DNA from 2 places in the Bacillus sp. BC05(2025) genome. Region 2 is predicted to be linked to the other one. Evidence: riboswitches for the same ligand, from Rfam matches in the RefSeq annotation. Region 2 holds a riboswitch; the other holds the start of a gene.
The links. Region 2 has a riboswitch for S-adenosylmethionine ahead of ACZ76X_RS07285 (Na+/H+ antiporter NhaC family protein). Riboswitches for the same ligand answer to the same signal wherever they lie in the genome.
Positions count from the first base shown of each region.

Region 1: another riboswitch for S-adenosylmethionine. It lies ahead of ACZ76X_RS27460 (MetQ/NlpA family ABC transporter substrate-binding protein); the one in region 2 lies ahead of ACZ76X_RS07285 (Na+/H+ antiporter NhaC family protein).

Region 1 covers NZ_JBWYRA010000016.1:66,099-74,290, reverse strand. The annotation lists gene ACZ76X_RS27475 (SDR family oxidoreductase) at 1-637, shown strand, start outside; gene ACZ76X_RS27470 (methionine ABC transporter permease) at 675-1,343, opposite strand; gene ACZ76X_RS27465 (methionine ABC transporter ATP-binding protein) at 1,318-2,358, opposite strand; gene ACZ76X_RS27460 (MetQ/NlpA family ABC transporter substrate-binding protein) at 2,371-3,183, opposite strand; SAM riboswitch class I at 3,269-3,383, opposite strand; gene ACZ76X_RS27455 (NAD(P)-dependent alcohol dehydrogenase) at 3,464-4,372, opposite strand; gene ACZ76X_RS27450 (hypothetical protein) at 4,518-5,282, shown strand; gene ACZ76X_RS27445 (FAD-binding protein) at 5,395-6,831, shown strand; gene ACZ76X_RS27440 (MFS transporter) at 6,828-7,361, shown strand; gene ACZ76X_RS27435 (DUF3981 domain-containing protein) at 7,440-8,192, shown strand, end outside.
Region 2 covers NZ_JBWYRA010000002.1:278,730-286,921, forward strand. The annotation lists gene ACZ76X_RS07260 (response regulator) at 1-322, opposite strand, end outside; gene ACZ76X_RS07265 (sensor histidine kinase) at 319-1,374, opposite strand; gene liaF (cell wall-active antibiotics response protein LiaF) at 1,374-2,114, opposite strand; gene ACZ76X_RS07275 (PspA/IM30 family protein) at 2,221-2,883, opposite strand; gene ACZ76X_RS07280 (lmo0954 family membrane protein) at 2,929-3,285, opposite strand; gene ACZ76X_RS07285 (Na+/H+ antiporter NhaC family protein) at 3,515-4,831, opposite strand; SAM riboswitch class I at 4,926-5,031, opposite strand; gene ACZ76X_RS07290 (ribonuclease FAU-1 family protein) at 5,152-5,670, opposite strand; gene gltP (glutamate/aspartate:proton symporter GltP) at 5,737-7,008, opposite strand; gene ACZ76X_RS07300 (murein hydrolase activator EnvC family protein) at 7,501-8,192, shown strand, end outside.

The DNA of each region.
Region 1 (8,192 bases), on a different contig from region 2:
GATGCCTTGGGGCGTTGATCAAAGTGAACAAACACAATTAAAAGAAGAGTTACTAAAAAACGGTGTTAAAGTATCGAGTATGGAGTTAGATTTAACTCAGAATGATGCACCGAAAGAGCTTATAAATAAAGTTACTGAACAACTAGGCTACCCTCATATATTAATTAATAATGCAGCGTATTCTACAAATAATGACTTCTCTAATTTGACTGCTGAAGAATTAGATAAGCACTACATGGTAAATGTTCGTGCGACTACATTGTTAAGTAGTCAATTTGCAAGAGGATTTGATAAGAAATCTGGTGGTAGAATTGTGAATATGACTTCGGGGCAATTTCAAGGGCCTATGGTTGGGGAACTGGCGTATGCAACAACGAAGGGAGCTATTGATGCCCTTACGAGTTCGTTGTCAGCCGAGGTAGCTCATTTAGGAATAACAGTGAATGCAATTAACCCAGGTCCAACCGATACAGGCTGGATGACTGAAGAGATAAAGCAAGGATTAAAGCCAATGTTTCCTTTTGGTAGAATTGGTGAGCCGAGGGATGCAGCAAGACTCATTACGTTTTTAGTAAGTGAAGAGGCAGAATGGATTACGGGACAAGTTATTCATTCTGAAGGTGGATTTAAAAGGTAAAAAGAAGGTATCTCAACCTGGTGAGATACCTTCTTTTTTAATCCTTTTTCAATCTTCTTGCAACACCGTTACCTAAAGACTGTAGCCCTTGAACGAGGATAATTAAAATAAAGACGGTTGCATACATTACTTCCGGTTCGTAGCGTAAATGTCCGAATCGATATGCTAAATCACCAAGACCACCAGCACCTACAAGCCCAGCCATTGCTGTTGCGCCAATTAAGCCAATTGTTGCGATTGTTAACCCAAGTACAAGGGAGGGACGAGCTTCTTTCACCATAACGTGCCAAATGATTTTTATAGTAGAAACGCCCATTGCTTGGTAAGCTTCAATAACACCACGATCGACTTCTAATAATGCTGTCTCCATCAATCTTGCGATATAGGGAGCAGTGAAGACGACAAGCGGTACGATGACACCTTGAACACCAATGGACGTTCCCATTAGAAACTTTGTAAAAGGTAAAATAAAGAATAGTAGAATGATGAATGGAAGAGAGCGAATGATATTAATAATTGTATTAAGGATTGGATAAATAATTTTATTTTCGTGTTGCCCACCAGGTCTTGTTAAAACAAGTGTGACGCCAAGTGGTAGTGCAATAAGGATAGAGATGAATAGTGAAATAGATGTCATTTGAAATGTTTGAATAGTTGCTTCCCATATGACTTTACCCCATTCATCCAAAAAGGACTTGTTTTCCATAATCCGTTCTACCTCCTTCTACGATGATTCCTTGTTCTTGTAAAAATGATAAAGCACGGTTGATTTCATTTTGTTCCCCTTGCATATGAATGACAAGTTTCCCGTAAGCTTCATGTTTTAATTGAGTAATATTGCCGGATAAAATATTCGGATATACTTGGAATCGTTTTGTAGCGACAGCTAATGCTGGTTCTCCTGAAGAATTTCCTATAAAAGAAAGAGTTACAATTTCACCAGTAGTTTGAAGTTCTTTTTGTACTTCTTCTGGAATCTTCGCTGCAAATGCACTATTCACAAATTTTTTCGTTGTTGCATGTTGTGGGTTTGTGAATATGTCCTTCACAGTCCCGCTTTCCACTACTGCTCCATGTTCCATAACAGCAACTTGGTCACATATACGCTGGATGACATTCATTTCATGTGTAATTAATAAAATTGTGATCCCGATTTCTTCATTAATCTTTAATAATAGGTCAAGAATAGAATCCGTTGTTTCTGGATCTAAAGCGCTCGTTGCTTCGTCGCTTAATAACACTTCTGGTTCATGTGATAGTGCACGTGCAATGGCAACACGTTGTTTCTGGCCACCAGAAAGTTCACTCGGATAGGCATCTTTTCGGTTGAAAAGATCGACAATACGTAAATACTTTTCTACTCTTTTTTCAATTTCTACTTTTGGAATGCCAGCAAGACGTAACGGTAATGCGATATTTTCATAAACAGTCACTGTTTTAAGTAAATTGAATCCTTGAAAAATCATCCCGATTTTTTGTCGCGCTTTTGCTAGTTCTTTTGTTGATAAAGTTGTTAAGTCTTGGTCGTTTACAATGATATTTCCTGTCGTTGGTTTTTCTAATAAATTGACACATCGAATTAATGTACTTTTACCAGCGCCACTATAGCCAATGATTCCAAATACTTCCCCCTTTTTTACTTGAAGGGAAGTAGACTTAAGAGCTTCCACATTCCCTTTTTTTGTTGTAAATACTTTGGATACATTTTTTAATTCAATCATTATCGTCAGCTCCTACCAAGATGGTAAAGCAGAACCATCAAATTTTTTCTCGATAAATTCTTTTACTTCTTTAGATTGATAAGCTTTCTTTAATTTATTTACAACAGCATCATCTTTATTTTCAGTACGAACAACGACCCAGTTCACATATGGTGAATCTTTTCCTTCGCAGAAGATAGAATCTTTCGCAGGGTTTAATTTTGCACCTAATGCAAAGTTTGTATTAATTGCAGCTGCTTTTACTTCACTTAGCTGAGTCGGTAATTGAGATGCTTCTAATTCAACAATCTTTAAATTTTTTGGATTTTCAATTACATCTTTTGCAGTCGCTTTTTCTGTAGCCTTTGGATCAACTTTTAAAACTCCAGCTTTTTCAAATAATTTTAAAGCTCGAAGTTCATTCGTTGGATCATTTGGTACAGCGATCGCATCGCCATCTTTTAAGTCTTTTACATCTTTTATGCCTTTAGAATATATGCCCATAGGGAATGTTACTGTTGAGAATACTTCTGTTAATTTCATATTACGTTCAGATTTAAATGTGTCTAAATATGATTTCGTTTGATAGCTATTTACATCAAGGCTTTTTTCATCTAAAGACACGTTCGGTGCTACATAATCATTAAATACTTTTACATCAATTTCGAGTCCGTCTTTTGCTGCCACTTCTTTTACCTTTTCAAAAATTTGTTCATGTGGCCCCCCAGTTACACCGACAGTAATCTTTTTCTCATCTAACGCCTTCGCCTCTTTATCTGAACCTGCGCTGCATGCGCCTAATAATAGTACTGCCCCGCTTACAATGCTTAATAATACTTTCTTCATCTATAATTCCCCCTTCATATACGTTCCAAAATAAAAAGCACCTCTCAAAAATAAGAGAGGTGCCGAATAGACAAAATAGGTTCCCCTCTTATCTTCCAAAACGAAAACTCGTTTTGCAGGAATTAGCACCTTAGCTTATACGTTATAAGCTCGGTTGCCGGGCATCATCGGGCCAGTCCCTCCGCCACTCTTGATAAGAGTATGTGTATGTAGTTTTTTAATATGGTACTAATAGTAAATCTTACAAAAAGAATTGTCAATGTTATTTTCTGAATATATTTTATTTTAAGGTAATCGAAACGTTCCCCTTTTTATGTCCCATTTCCACATACATATGAGCTTCAGCAATTTCTTCTAATCGGTAGGTTCTATCAATAACAGGTTTTAAATGTTCTGTTTCAGTTAGTTTTTTTAGTAGAATCATATCCTCTTTACTTACTTTTGCCATCATTCCATTAACAGATACATATTTTCCATTGGGTGTTAATGTATTTGTACAAAGGGATTTTTTATACTTCCCAACTGCATCAAAGATAATATCGTAGTGCTCGCGCCGCTTAGTAAAATCTTCTTCTGTATAATCAATTACTTTATCAGCTCCTAAAGATTGAACGAGTTCAAAATTTGAATTACTACAAACAGCCGTAACAGTCGCACCGAAATATTTAGCAAGTTGTACAGCAGCTGTTCCTACTGATCCAGAGGCACCATATATGAGAACTTGTTGCCCTTTTTTAATCCGGCCCTTTCTCAGAAAATGTAACGCTGAAGTTCCACCAAAAGGAATAACTGCTGCTTCTTCATACGTCACATTGGTAGGCTTTAATGTTATTAATCCACTTTCATGCACGCATGTGTATTCGGCATAACCACCAAGATTTAGTTCTGTTAATGAAAAAACTTGATCCCCTTTTTTAAATTGAGTTACATCTAATCCAATTTCCTCAATTTCTCCAGATAATTCTACACCAAGTATAGGGTTTCTCGGTTTTCTGAAACCTAATATAATCCGCATAGGAATCCAAAATAAGGGGGGACTATTAAAACCGCGTATTCTACAATCTCCAGTTGATACACTGGTTGCGTGAATTTTAATTAATACTTCGTTCTTTTTAGGAGTAGGTTTCTCTATATTTTGAAGTTGAAGAACGTTAGGTGGTCCATACTTTGTGCAAATGATCGCCTTCATAATGACCTCCTGAAATGAATTGTTGTTATTTACATCATATTTAAAGTCTTCATTAAACATGTCGCTATATAGCAAATATAGATTGAAAATTATATAGATTTCATAGGAAAAGAGGTGATATTATTTTGGGAAAGGGGGCGACATTATGAAAAAAATTATTTTTGTTTCAAGTTTAGTACTTGCAATCAGTCTAGGGGTAGGGTGTAGTAATGAGAAAACAGCAAAGACGGATGAACCGAAAAAAGAAGCCGTGCAAAAAGAAAAGGAATTAGCAGCGAAGGATGTTTTCAAGAAAACGAACGAAGCTTTTAAAAATGAAGAACATGTAACGATGACATATGATGTAGGGATAAAAGCTGAAGGAACAGAGATGGATATATTAAAGGCTAAGATGCAATTAGAGCCAAAGACAAAGAATTCTCGTTCTGAAATGAATATTTCTGGTACAGATGTTGTAGTGTATACTGTGGATGGTAAAGTTGCTGGTGAGGTGAAAAACCCTAATACAGGAGAAGTTATAACCGTGCCAGAGGAGCAATTAAACGCTGGTGGAATGAAGGCGACTCAAGATATTATAGATAAGTTAGAAGTACCAGAAGTAGTTTTAGATAAAATGAAGATGGAGAAAAGCGGAGATAAATATAAACTGAAATTTACATTAAAAGGGCAAGAAACAGAAAGTATGTTAACTAGCATGGATGAAACGCAGAAGAAAATGTTACAAGCACAAAATGCGAAGATAGAAGAAGTGGATGCAGAATATATCATTACAAAAGATTTTAAATATGAATCAGCAAAGATAGATATGATTATGAGTAGTAATGGCAAGGATAAAGCACACATTATTACGAATGCAAAATATACGTCGTACGAAAAGTTTGATCCAATACAATTGCCGGCAGCAAAGTAACAGTTTTGATAAGGGGGAACCTAAAATAAGGTACCCTCTTTTTTGTATACTTTCTTCATAGGAAAATAGGTACAATATGAAGAGGAAAAGATGTAGAAGAGGAGAGTGTCATTTGAAAAAAAGAAAGATAGCAGTGGTTATTATGGCTTATACAGTGTTGCTTGCGACATCTGTAAATACATATAAAGAACAACTAAATCATCCGATTATGAGTGATGTAGGAAAGTTGCTTCCAACGAAAATTAAACGTGTTGAAAATGCTGAGGATGAAAGTTCATTAAAACAGGTTGTGCGAGATGCAAATGTTTCTGGGGAGAAAATTTCTATTGCTGGTATGCAACATAGCCAAGGCGGACAGACATATTATCCGAACGGTACGATGCTTGATATGAAAGGGTACAATGAAATATTAGAGTTTAATCCGGCGGAGAAGAGGATTAGAGTGCAAAGTGGTGTTACATGGAATGACATTCAAAAGAAAATTAATCCGTATGGTCTTGCGGTTCAAGTGATGCAGTCTCAAAATATTTTTACTGTTGGTGGTTCATTAAGTGTAAATGTACATGGACGTGATATTCGTCATGAAGCATTGATTGATACAGTAGAGTCATTTAGATTGTTAATGGCAGATGGTACGGTGCGTAATGTAAGTAGAGAAGAAAATGCTGATTTGTTTCCGTATGTAATTGGGGGATACGGATTGTTTGGCGTGATTTTAGATGTAACACTAAAGTTAACAAACGATGAATTGTACGAAACGCATACGAAGGTACTAGATTATAAGGAATACTCTTCATATTTTAAGAATAAAGTGCGAAGGGATGAGGATATACGTATGCATTTAGCGCGTATTTCTGTTGCCCCACATTCATTTTTAAAAGAAATGTATGTGACAGATTATGTATTAGCAAAAGATCAGCAGAAGTTGAGAGAGTACAGTAAATTAAAAGAAGAAAATATTATAGCTGCGCCAAAATTTTTACTCGGTTTATCACGCTATAGTGATTGGGGAAAAGATACGTTTTGGGATATACAAAGAAGTTATTTTGAACGTACAAATGGTAAGTACGAAACGCGAAATAATGTAATGAGATCGGATAGTGCCTTTATGGAATACGATAACCCAAACTTGACTGAGGTTTTACAGGAGTATTTCGTACCGATAGACAGTTTTGCAGCGTATATAGATGACTTGCGAAATGTTTTGAATGAAGAGGAATTAAACCTTCTTAACATTACCATTCGTTATGTAGAAAAGAATGAAAATGCGGTACTATCTTATGCGAAAGATGATATGTTTGCACTGGTTCTTTTAATTAATCAAGGACGCTCAGAGGATGAGGTAAAGAAAACAAAAGTGGTCATTCAGAAGATGATTGATGTTACGTTAAAGCATAACGGTAGTTATTATTTACCGTATTATTCTTATCCAACGAAAGAGCAGTTAAAGAGAGCATATCCTCGTATAGAAGAATTTCTTCAGAAGAAAAAAGAAACGGATCCAAAAGAGAGATTTGTGAATTTATTTTATAGGGAGTATACGAAATGACATATAAAAGGTTTGTGGCGTCACAAAGTATCATTATGATGGCGGGAAGTATGGTATTTCCTTTTTACATTCTATTGCTTCGGAATGTTGGAAATAGCTTCTCGCAGTTTGGCTGGGCGTATGGCTTATTTGCCTTAACTTCAGCTCTAGTATATCCGTTAGTTGGAAGAATCTCTGATAGAGTTGGTGACAGAAAGTTATTAATTATATACGCCTGGTCTATGGCTGTGTTAATGCTTTGTTTCCCCATTGCAACAGAAGTATGGCATGTATATATTCTTCAAATTTTAATGGGTATTTTAGGAGCTGTGCAACGTAATACAGAGAAGACATCGTTAGCGCGGAAGGTTGTGCAAGAAAATGCTGGTTATGAGATTGGAAAATATCATGTTTGGACATCAATTGGAGGAGCAGTAGCAATTATTGCAACGGGATATTTAGTAGATTTCTTTACGATTGGTACGATTTTTTATATTGCATCTATCTTATATGTAGTAAGCGGAGTTGTATTAAGTAGTAAAAAAATATAACCATTCCCATTTTTACCTGAATACCCTTTATTTGTTATACTAAAAGGGAAGACAAAAGAAAAGGGGACATTGCCTTTGATGAAATTTTTAATTTTAGCTATTCTCACTTTGTTTTTGATTCCATGGACGAGAAGAAGCGGTAGTAAGCTTCGAGCAGTGGATAAGAAAGGAGATGAGAAGGTTGTAAAGGGTAAGAAATCATCCATTTTAGTTATTCCAGTTTTATTTTGGATAGGTATTGCAATCTATGAATATTTTTGGCTAATTGATGATCGAGCAGATTCAATTCTTACTCATTATTCTGTCGCAGTAGCAATTTTAATTGGGCTTGTTTTATTTTCACAAAATCAAATAGGGAAATTAGAAGGTACGTTAAAAGGGCTTCTAATGTTTGTTTTACTCGCAAGTTACGGCTATTTTGGTTATTTGCACGATATAGTAATCTCGCAAACGAAATATGACTCTGTTGTAAAGGTAGAGAAAGATATTTCAGAGCCATTTACTGAAAATGATCATCCGTTTACAGTGCCGCCAAAGACAGCGGAAAATAAGATGAAAAAAGTATTTGGAGATATTCCGAAAGTAGCTTATTTTGAGCTAGGAGAATTAACGCCACAAATGGTAAATGGCGAGGCTTTATATGTAGCACCAATTGAAGTTTCAGGCTTTTTTAAAGCACGTAAAGCAGAGACCATTCCAGGATACGTAACGATGTCAGGTACGAACCCGGATGCGGAAGCGAAACTGCACCTTGGTTATAAAATGAAATATGTGCCAAGTATGTTCTTTGGGAATCATTTAGAGCGTGTTGTAAGGAAAGCAGAACCAAAT
Region 2 (8,192 bases):
CTCTTGATGTTTTTAATAAATAACTTGTCGCTCCGGCCTCAATTACAGGGTACAACTTCTCATCATCTAAAAAACTCGTTACAACTACAATTTTTGCTTCTGGCCATTCCTGAATAATAGCCCGTGTTGCTTCAACCCCATCCATCTCATCCATGACAAGGTCCATCAAAATAATATCCGGTCTTAATTGCAAAGCTAACTCTGCACCTTTTCTTCCATTTTCAGCTTCTCCAACCACTTCAATATCTGGCTGTGTTGATAAATATGCTGATACACCCATTCGAACCATTTCATGATCATCCACTAGTAATACTTTTATCATGATTCTCCCCCTCTCTCAATCATAATCGGTACTTTCACTTCTATTTGCGTACCTTTAGCTGGAAAACTAAGCACTTTTAATGTCCCTCCAATTTCATGAACACGCTCTTGCATTGATCTTAAACCATATGAACCAGCTTTATTAACTCCCACTTCAAATCCAACGCCATCATCAATTATTTTTAGAATTGCATATTGATCAATTTTTCGAAGACGCACTTCTGTTTTCTTTGCCTTCGCATGCCGTAAAGTATTAGACAGCGCCTCTTGTACAATGCGGAATAAATGATCTTCTACACCTTTTTTCAATTCTATTGGCTCAATTAACCATTCAATTTTCATATGTTGCTTTCTAGAAAGTTCTGTTAATAACTCTTCTATCCCCTCTGTTAGCTTCTTACCTTCTAACTGTACTGGGCGTAAATGAAGAAGCAATGCTCTCATTTCTGATTGTGCATTTACAACCATATTTTCAACGAGCTGCAACTGCTTTTTCGTCGTTTCTGGAAATTCAGCTACTTGTTCATTAATAGCCGACATCATCATCGACATTGCAAAAAGCTGCTGACTTACAGAATCATGCAGCTCCCTCGCCAATCGATGCCTTTCTTGGGAAATCGCTTCTTGTCTCATCTCTTCATTCCAATGAGCTCGTTCATTCGTTACTTTTTGAAAAAGTCCAGCTTGCTCCTCTAATCGACGAGCAAGGCCGATTACTTTTCGTTCCACTTCATGAAATTCATCATCTGCAGTAAACGAAACATCGCTCGGAAAATTCCCTCTCTCTACTTCAAATAGAAACGTATTTAACCCTTGTATACGCTGCTCTATATAGTAACCGATTGCATATCCTACAATTCCCCCGATAAGTAAACTTGTAGTCATAATAAACAAGCCAATTGGAACAGAAGCGATGGATTCCTTCCATAGTAAATCATACACTTGTTGCTCGCTCTTCCATACATATACAATTGTACAAATGAGTGCGATACTAACAGAGGACAACATAGAATAACGAATATACATCCACGAAATATTTTTTTGTTTCTTCATTATACTTTCCTCACTTCCGTATCGCCTACGACAAGCGAAGAAATAATTTTAATACGACGAGGAGCCTCTTTATACTGCTCTGTTCTAAATGTAACATTGCGGTTAAACCCTGTCTCTTCATGTCCTGGCAAGAGCACCCGTCCGACAATAACAGAATGATTTAAAGAAAGTTCAATATCATATGGCACATATAAACGAATATTACCAACGACACCTCGAATAACAATTACCGTTTCTCCTTCAGGAATCATAGCAGTTGTTAAATCTATTTCCACATCGCAAGCACCATATTGAACATTTATATCTTCAAGTTCATAAATATGATCCATCATTCGTACATTACCTACAAACATATTTTTCAAATATGGTTCTGTACGATATATTTGCTTTTCTTCGTCTATAATCCCTTTTTCTTTAATTTCAACCTTCATTGCCTTTTGCTTATGCCCTTGTTGAATCAATTGATAACCAATTAAAGCTAAACAAGCGAATACGACAAGAACAAATGCTGCTGATGAAAATAAGAAGAATAAAAATACGATACCACCAACAAATAAAAATACATTTCCCCGTACATAACGATTCTTTTTACGATAATGCCTTCCAAACATAAGCATAATAAATGCAAAAATGAGACCACCTGGTTCAAAATGTCCAAGTATCATATCAAGAAAAAGACCAAATCCAAATATGATGAGGAGCATCCCCATTAATTGTGTTTTTGAAAAATGTTTCTTCATTTCAGCTCCCCCCTTCTTGTCACATATACATAGAAGAAAAGGCATTGCTTTCCAATACCTTTTCTCCTATCACTATATCATAAGCCTGTTTTATAATATACTACTATTATTTTGTTAACTCTTTCGTTAACGATACATCATTCTTTTCCTTCATTTCACGCTCAAGCTTTGCAATCTTCATATCAAATGTGTCACGTTCATGTTCCTCATTCATACGAGTTTCTAAGTCGCGAATATGATCCTCAATTTCTTCAAATCGTAAGAAAGGATTATTTTCATCCATTTTATGCATCGCAGTATTCATACGGCGATTTGCATGCGCCATATTTTCACGTGCCATTAATTCCATACGCTTTGCGTGCATTTCTTTTAATTTATTTTTCATTTCAGAAAGACGACGCTCTAACTCATCAATTTGCTCTACAACACCTGCATACATTTCTTCTAATCGAGTTACTTGCCCTTCATAATAAGCTACTTCCTCTAAAGCACGCTCATGTAGTTGTAGTTCGCCTGCTTCTTGAGCAATAATTGCTTGCTTTGATCTTTTATTAACGAAATATCGTGCTTGCTCAAGTTCACGAGCAAAATTAGATTTTAATGTTTTATGACGCTGAATTAACTTCTCAATTTTTGTGATTTCACGCTCACTATCGCGTAAATATTGGTTTAACATAGCGATTGGATTTTTTCTTTCTTTCTCATCTAACACATTATGAAAATCTGCTAAAATTGCATCGCGTACACGTCCGAATAAAGATTGTTTCATTATAATCTTCCTCTCTTCTACTTTATAAATTTGATTTATTTTATATTAGTTTTTCATTAACTTGTTCCACTCATCTTCAAAGTTGCTATATGGTTTAGAACTTTCTGGAGCAGAATCAACAACTACATCTTTTTCTTTTTTCCACTCACGGTATCCGTAGTATAAAACTACTAATGCTGCAATACCGATTAATGCTGGGGAATGAGAAAGGGCAATGGACAAGCCGATTAAACCAACAATACCCCAAGCTAACTTTCCAAAAAATGATTGTGCTCGCACAAATGATTTATAGCTCCAGTACACAACTCCTGCTCCAATTGCGAATCCTATAATACCAGCAAGACTGCCAAGAGCAATTAAAGCTAAAATACCAGCCGCGATAAACGCTAGAAATTGTTTCATCTTGTGCTTGCCTCCCTTCGATTTGATACTCTTATCTTAACTATTTTTTCTTTTTTCCATAACGAGCTTAAGAACCGTTTTCGACTCAGACTTAAGGCTGAGTTGCATTCAGCCTTTTGTAAAAACCTGCGGTAGCATCTCATCATTCACTCTTTTAGGGCATATAAAAAGCCGTACAGAGGACATTCTCTGTACGGCTTTCGTTTCATTTCATAAACTTCATTTTTCATTATGCTGTTTTATGATACTCTTTCTTTCCCGCTACTTTAGAAAACCGCGGGAAACCAATTAATATAGAAATGATTCCACATACTCCAACTAAGATTGGATAAAACGCATATGGCAACAATTCAATCGGAGATAACGCCGCAAATCCTGCTGCTGTTAACATTTGCGCTCCGTACGGTATTAATCCTTGCACACAGCATGAGAAAAGATCTAATACACTCGCTGATTTACGGGGATCAATTTCATATTGATCTGCAATATTTTTCGCCAGTGGACCTGTAAAGATAATAGAAATCGTATTATTCGCTGTACACATATTCGTCATACCTACTAAACCAGCGATACCAAACTCTGCTCCTTTTTTTGAACGAATGTTACGAGTTAAAATATTCATTAAATATTGAATGCCACCGTTATATTGAATTAGTTCGACCATACCGCCAATTAAAATAGCAAGTAATACTAGCTCCATCATACCGCCCATTCCAGTCGTTACACTTTTAAAGAAACTCTCTAACGTGTAACTTCCATCTAAAAGACCGATAACACCTGATAATACAGTTCCACCAGTTAACACGATAAGTACATTCCAGCCAAGTAATGCTGTAATAAGTACTCCTGCATACGGTAAAATCTTTATCCAGTCAAAGCTATGCGCTTTAATCTGCGTATCACTTCCTAAAGTAATGATTACTAATAGTACAATTGTAATAATCGCTGCTGGTAATACAATTAAAAAGTTCGTTTTAAACTTATCTTTCATTTCCGTTCCTTGTGAACGTACAGCTGCGATTGTTGTATCTGAAATAAATGATAAATTATCACCAAACATCGCTCCACCAACAACAGTAGCCATCGTAAGTGCAATGGAGATATTAGTTTGCCCACTAATACCTACAGCAATTGGTGCTAATGCAGCAATTGTACCCATTGAAGTTCCCATCGCTAATGAAATAAATGCGCCTATAACAAAAATTCCAGCTACGATAAATCCTTGCGGTAAAATGGATAGCGCTAAGTTAACTGTAGAATCAACGCCGCCCATCCCTTTTGCTGTTTCAGAAAATGCTCCTGCTAGGACAAAAATTAGAACCATAATCATAATATCCGGGTTCCCTGCACCTTTAGCAAATCGTTCTACTTTTACATGAAAACTTTCTTTACGATTCATTGCTAAAGCGACTCCCACAGCAATTGAAATTGCTACAAGTATCGGCAATTTATAGAAATCACCTGTAATAATTCCAGAACCAATAAATAGCGCCAAAAATATCCCAAGTGGTAATAAAGCCAAACCATTTCCTCTCGTTTCTTTCAAAGTACCATCTCTCCCTAGTTTCAACCTTTTTCTAATGAATAACAAAAGACCTCTTCCAATGAGAAGAGGTCTTATACATCTATAAGAAACGCTCTTCTCATCTTTCAAGCACATGCTTGCTGGATTTGGCACAGCACTCTGAAATCGAGTCCGCTGCCGAGGCATCGTAGGGCCAGTCCCTCCGCCTCTCTTTATAAGAAGGTTTCATATTTATTTTTTAATAATAATTTCTTCCCTAACTTTACTCGCTTACAAAACAAAAGTCAATTATTTTTTATATAGATTTTTTTGGTAATTATACAAAAATTTGAATACAACAATCATTTTAACTTTTTGATTTCTTCTTCCAATATTGAAATCCAATAAAATTCACTATTTTTTATTGCATCTATGATCCATTTCGTAGTGTACCAAGCCAATTCATACTCTTCTTTTGTAACATCGCCACTTTTATAAGCATCCTCTAGCTCATCTTCATCCAATATATACATTTTACCATTCGGTAATAACACTACATCTAAATATAAATCATCAAAATACGGTAAACCACGTTCGTCTATTTCATATTCTTTCGCCACATCGATATAATATTGTACTAATTCTTTTCGATCATCTAACATAGCGGTAATCGCAAAGTTTTTCCCGTTTATGAAATACTGAATCCACGTATACCGATCGCCAGCAATACAAAGCTCTTTACCATCATATTCTTTACAACTAGGTTCTCTCACCTTTTTTATTTCCAGTATTCCTAGCATTCCCTCTTCTATCTGCTTAACCGTATAATCCCTCTCTATTAGTCGCTTCCACGAAGAACCGTCACCATATTTACGTTTCATTTCGTCTGCTCCCCTTCTATATAGAAAAGCCCCCACATATTATGTGAGAGCTTGTTCAAATTATAATTAAGCTGCTTGTTTATTAGAAATTTCTTTCAAGTAGGCTTGTCCTTTTTCAGCGTCATACTGACCTTCCCACTTAGACATAACTACAGCTGCTAAAGAGTTACCTACAACGTTAACTGCTGTACGAGCCATATCTAAAATACGGTCAATACCAGCGATAAAGGCTAAACCTTCAGCTGGAATACCTACTGTACCAAGTGTCGCTAATAATACAACAAATGATACACCAGGTACACCCGCAATACCTTTTGATGTAAGCATTAATACAAGCAATAATGTAATTTGTTGTGTAATGGATAAATCAATACCGTACATTTGCGCTAAGAAAATAGCTGCAATTGCTTGATATAAAGTTGATCCATCTAAGTTAAATGAATAACCTGTCGGAATAACGAAAGATGTAATTGCCTTTGGACAACCGAACTTCTCCATTTTCTCCATGATTTTTGGTAAAACTGTTTCTGAACTTGCTGTAGAGTACGCTAAGATCAGTTCATCTTTTAAAATCTTAAAGAATTGGAAAATGTTAATTCCAAATATTTTCGCTGTAATTCCTAATACGACTACAACGAAGAAAATCATTGCTCCGTATACTACAACTAATAATTTCCCTAATGGAATTAATGAAGAAAGACCAAATGTAGAAACTGTAACTCCAATTAACGCAAATACACCAAATGGTGCAAATTTCATAACTTGGTTTGTTACGTAAAACATTGCATCAGCTACACCTTGGAAAAATTGAAGAACTGGTCTTCCTCTTTCACCAATTGCCGCTACACCTAAACCAAATAATACAGAGAAGAAGATAATAGCAAGCATATCTCCGTCAGCTAATGACTTTACAATGTTCGTTGGAACAATATTTACAAATGTATCTGCAAATGAATGACTTTGTACTTGCTCTGTCGTATGTGTATATTTCGAAATATCTGTCTTCGTTAACTGCTCCATATTTACGCCTTTTCCTGGTTGGAAAATATTCGCAATTAACAGACCGACAATAATTGCAATTGTTGTAATAATTTCAAAGTAAATAATTGTTTTTCCGCCTAGTCGACCTAATTTTTTAACATCGCCAACACCAGCAACCCCAACAACAATACTTGCTACAACAATCGGTACAACGATCATTTTAATTAATCGGATAAAAATATCACCAATTGGTTGTAAATAACTCACCACTGCCGGATTGCCAAAGAAAATCGCCCCAACTGCAATACCTAGCGCAAGACCAATTAATATTTGCCATGCAAGTCCTATTCTTTTCATATTTGTTGTAACCCCCTCTTCGATGTGTCACTCTATCTCTCATTCTATCTCTATAAAACTCGAAATTAAGAGTATTACATATTATTCGACAATTCACTACATTTTGTCCCTGTTAAAAATCATAAATCAAAATTTAAAATCTGACAACAAAATAACTTTTACTGAACACAAATAATTTTCTTGACAAAAACAAATCCCATGTCAGAAAACCTAACATGAGAACGATTCCCTACTAGTATTTTAGAGAGTTTTTAACTTAAATTTCACTATATAGAGTCGCGTTTTTTTCCTTTATTTCACAGATAAAATCTAGAATACACCTTTGTTGCACAAACTAAAAAAATACAATCATCATTACAATTACTGTTGAAAAATGCTAAATTCCGACAAAACTTAGCAATTTTATAAAATTTTCTTTACATTATGATTACAACGATAGACACTCTTCTTCTTATGATATATAACATTCATAGGGAAAGGAGTTAGACAACCATGAAAAAGAAATTTGCAGCGTTTAGCGTTTTAGCAGCAGGAACCATTTTTGTTTCTCCACTACTTTCACCCGTATACGCTGAAACGAATCAAGATAAATTATCTAATATTCAATCTGAATTAGAAGGAAAACAAAATGACTTACAAAATAAATCAGCTGAGAAAGAACAAATAGAAAAAGAAATTCAAGAATTACAAAAGAAAATCGATGACTTAACTACTTCTATTAATAAAAACGAAGCTGAGTTAAACGATACAAAAAAAGAAATTAGTAAAACACAACAAATAATAACTGACAAAAAGAAACATATAGAGCAATTACAAACAAACATAGATACACGTCAGGAAGTTATTAAGCAACGACTTCAATCTATGCAAGAAAAACCTCGCACAAATATCATTACAGAAGTATTAACAAATTCTGCAAACATTGCTGATCTCGTTGATAATATGTATTCTGTCAGTTTAATTTTAAACAACGATACTGATATTGTGAAAAAACAAACAACTGACCAAGATGCTGTGACGAAAGAAAAAGAGGCTGTTGAGAAAAAAGAGCAACAATTGAAAGAATCCGAGCAAAAATTAGAACAAAAACAACAAGAATTACAAAATAACCAACAACAGCAACAAACTCTTATTAGCGATCTACATACGAAAGTAGCAAAAGTAGATTCAGAGATTGAAGGATT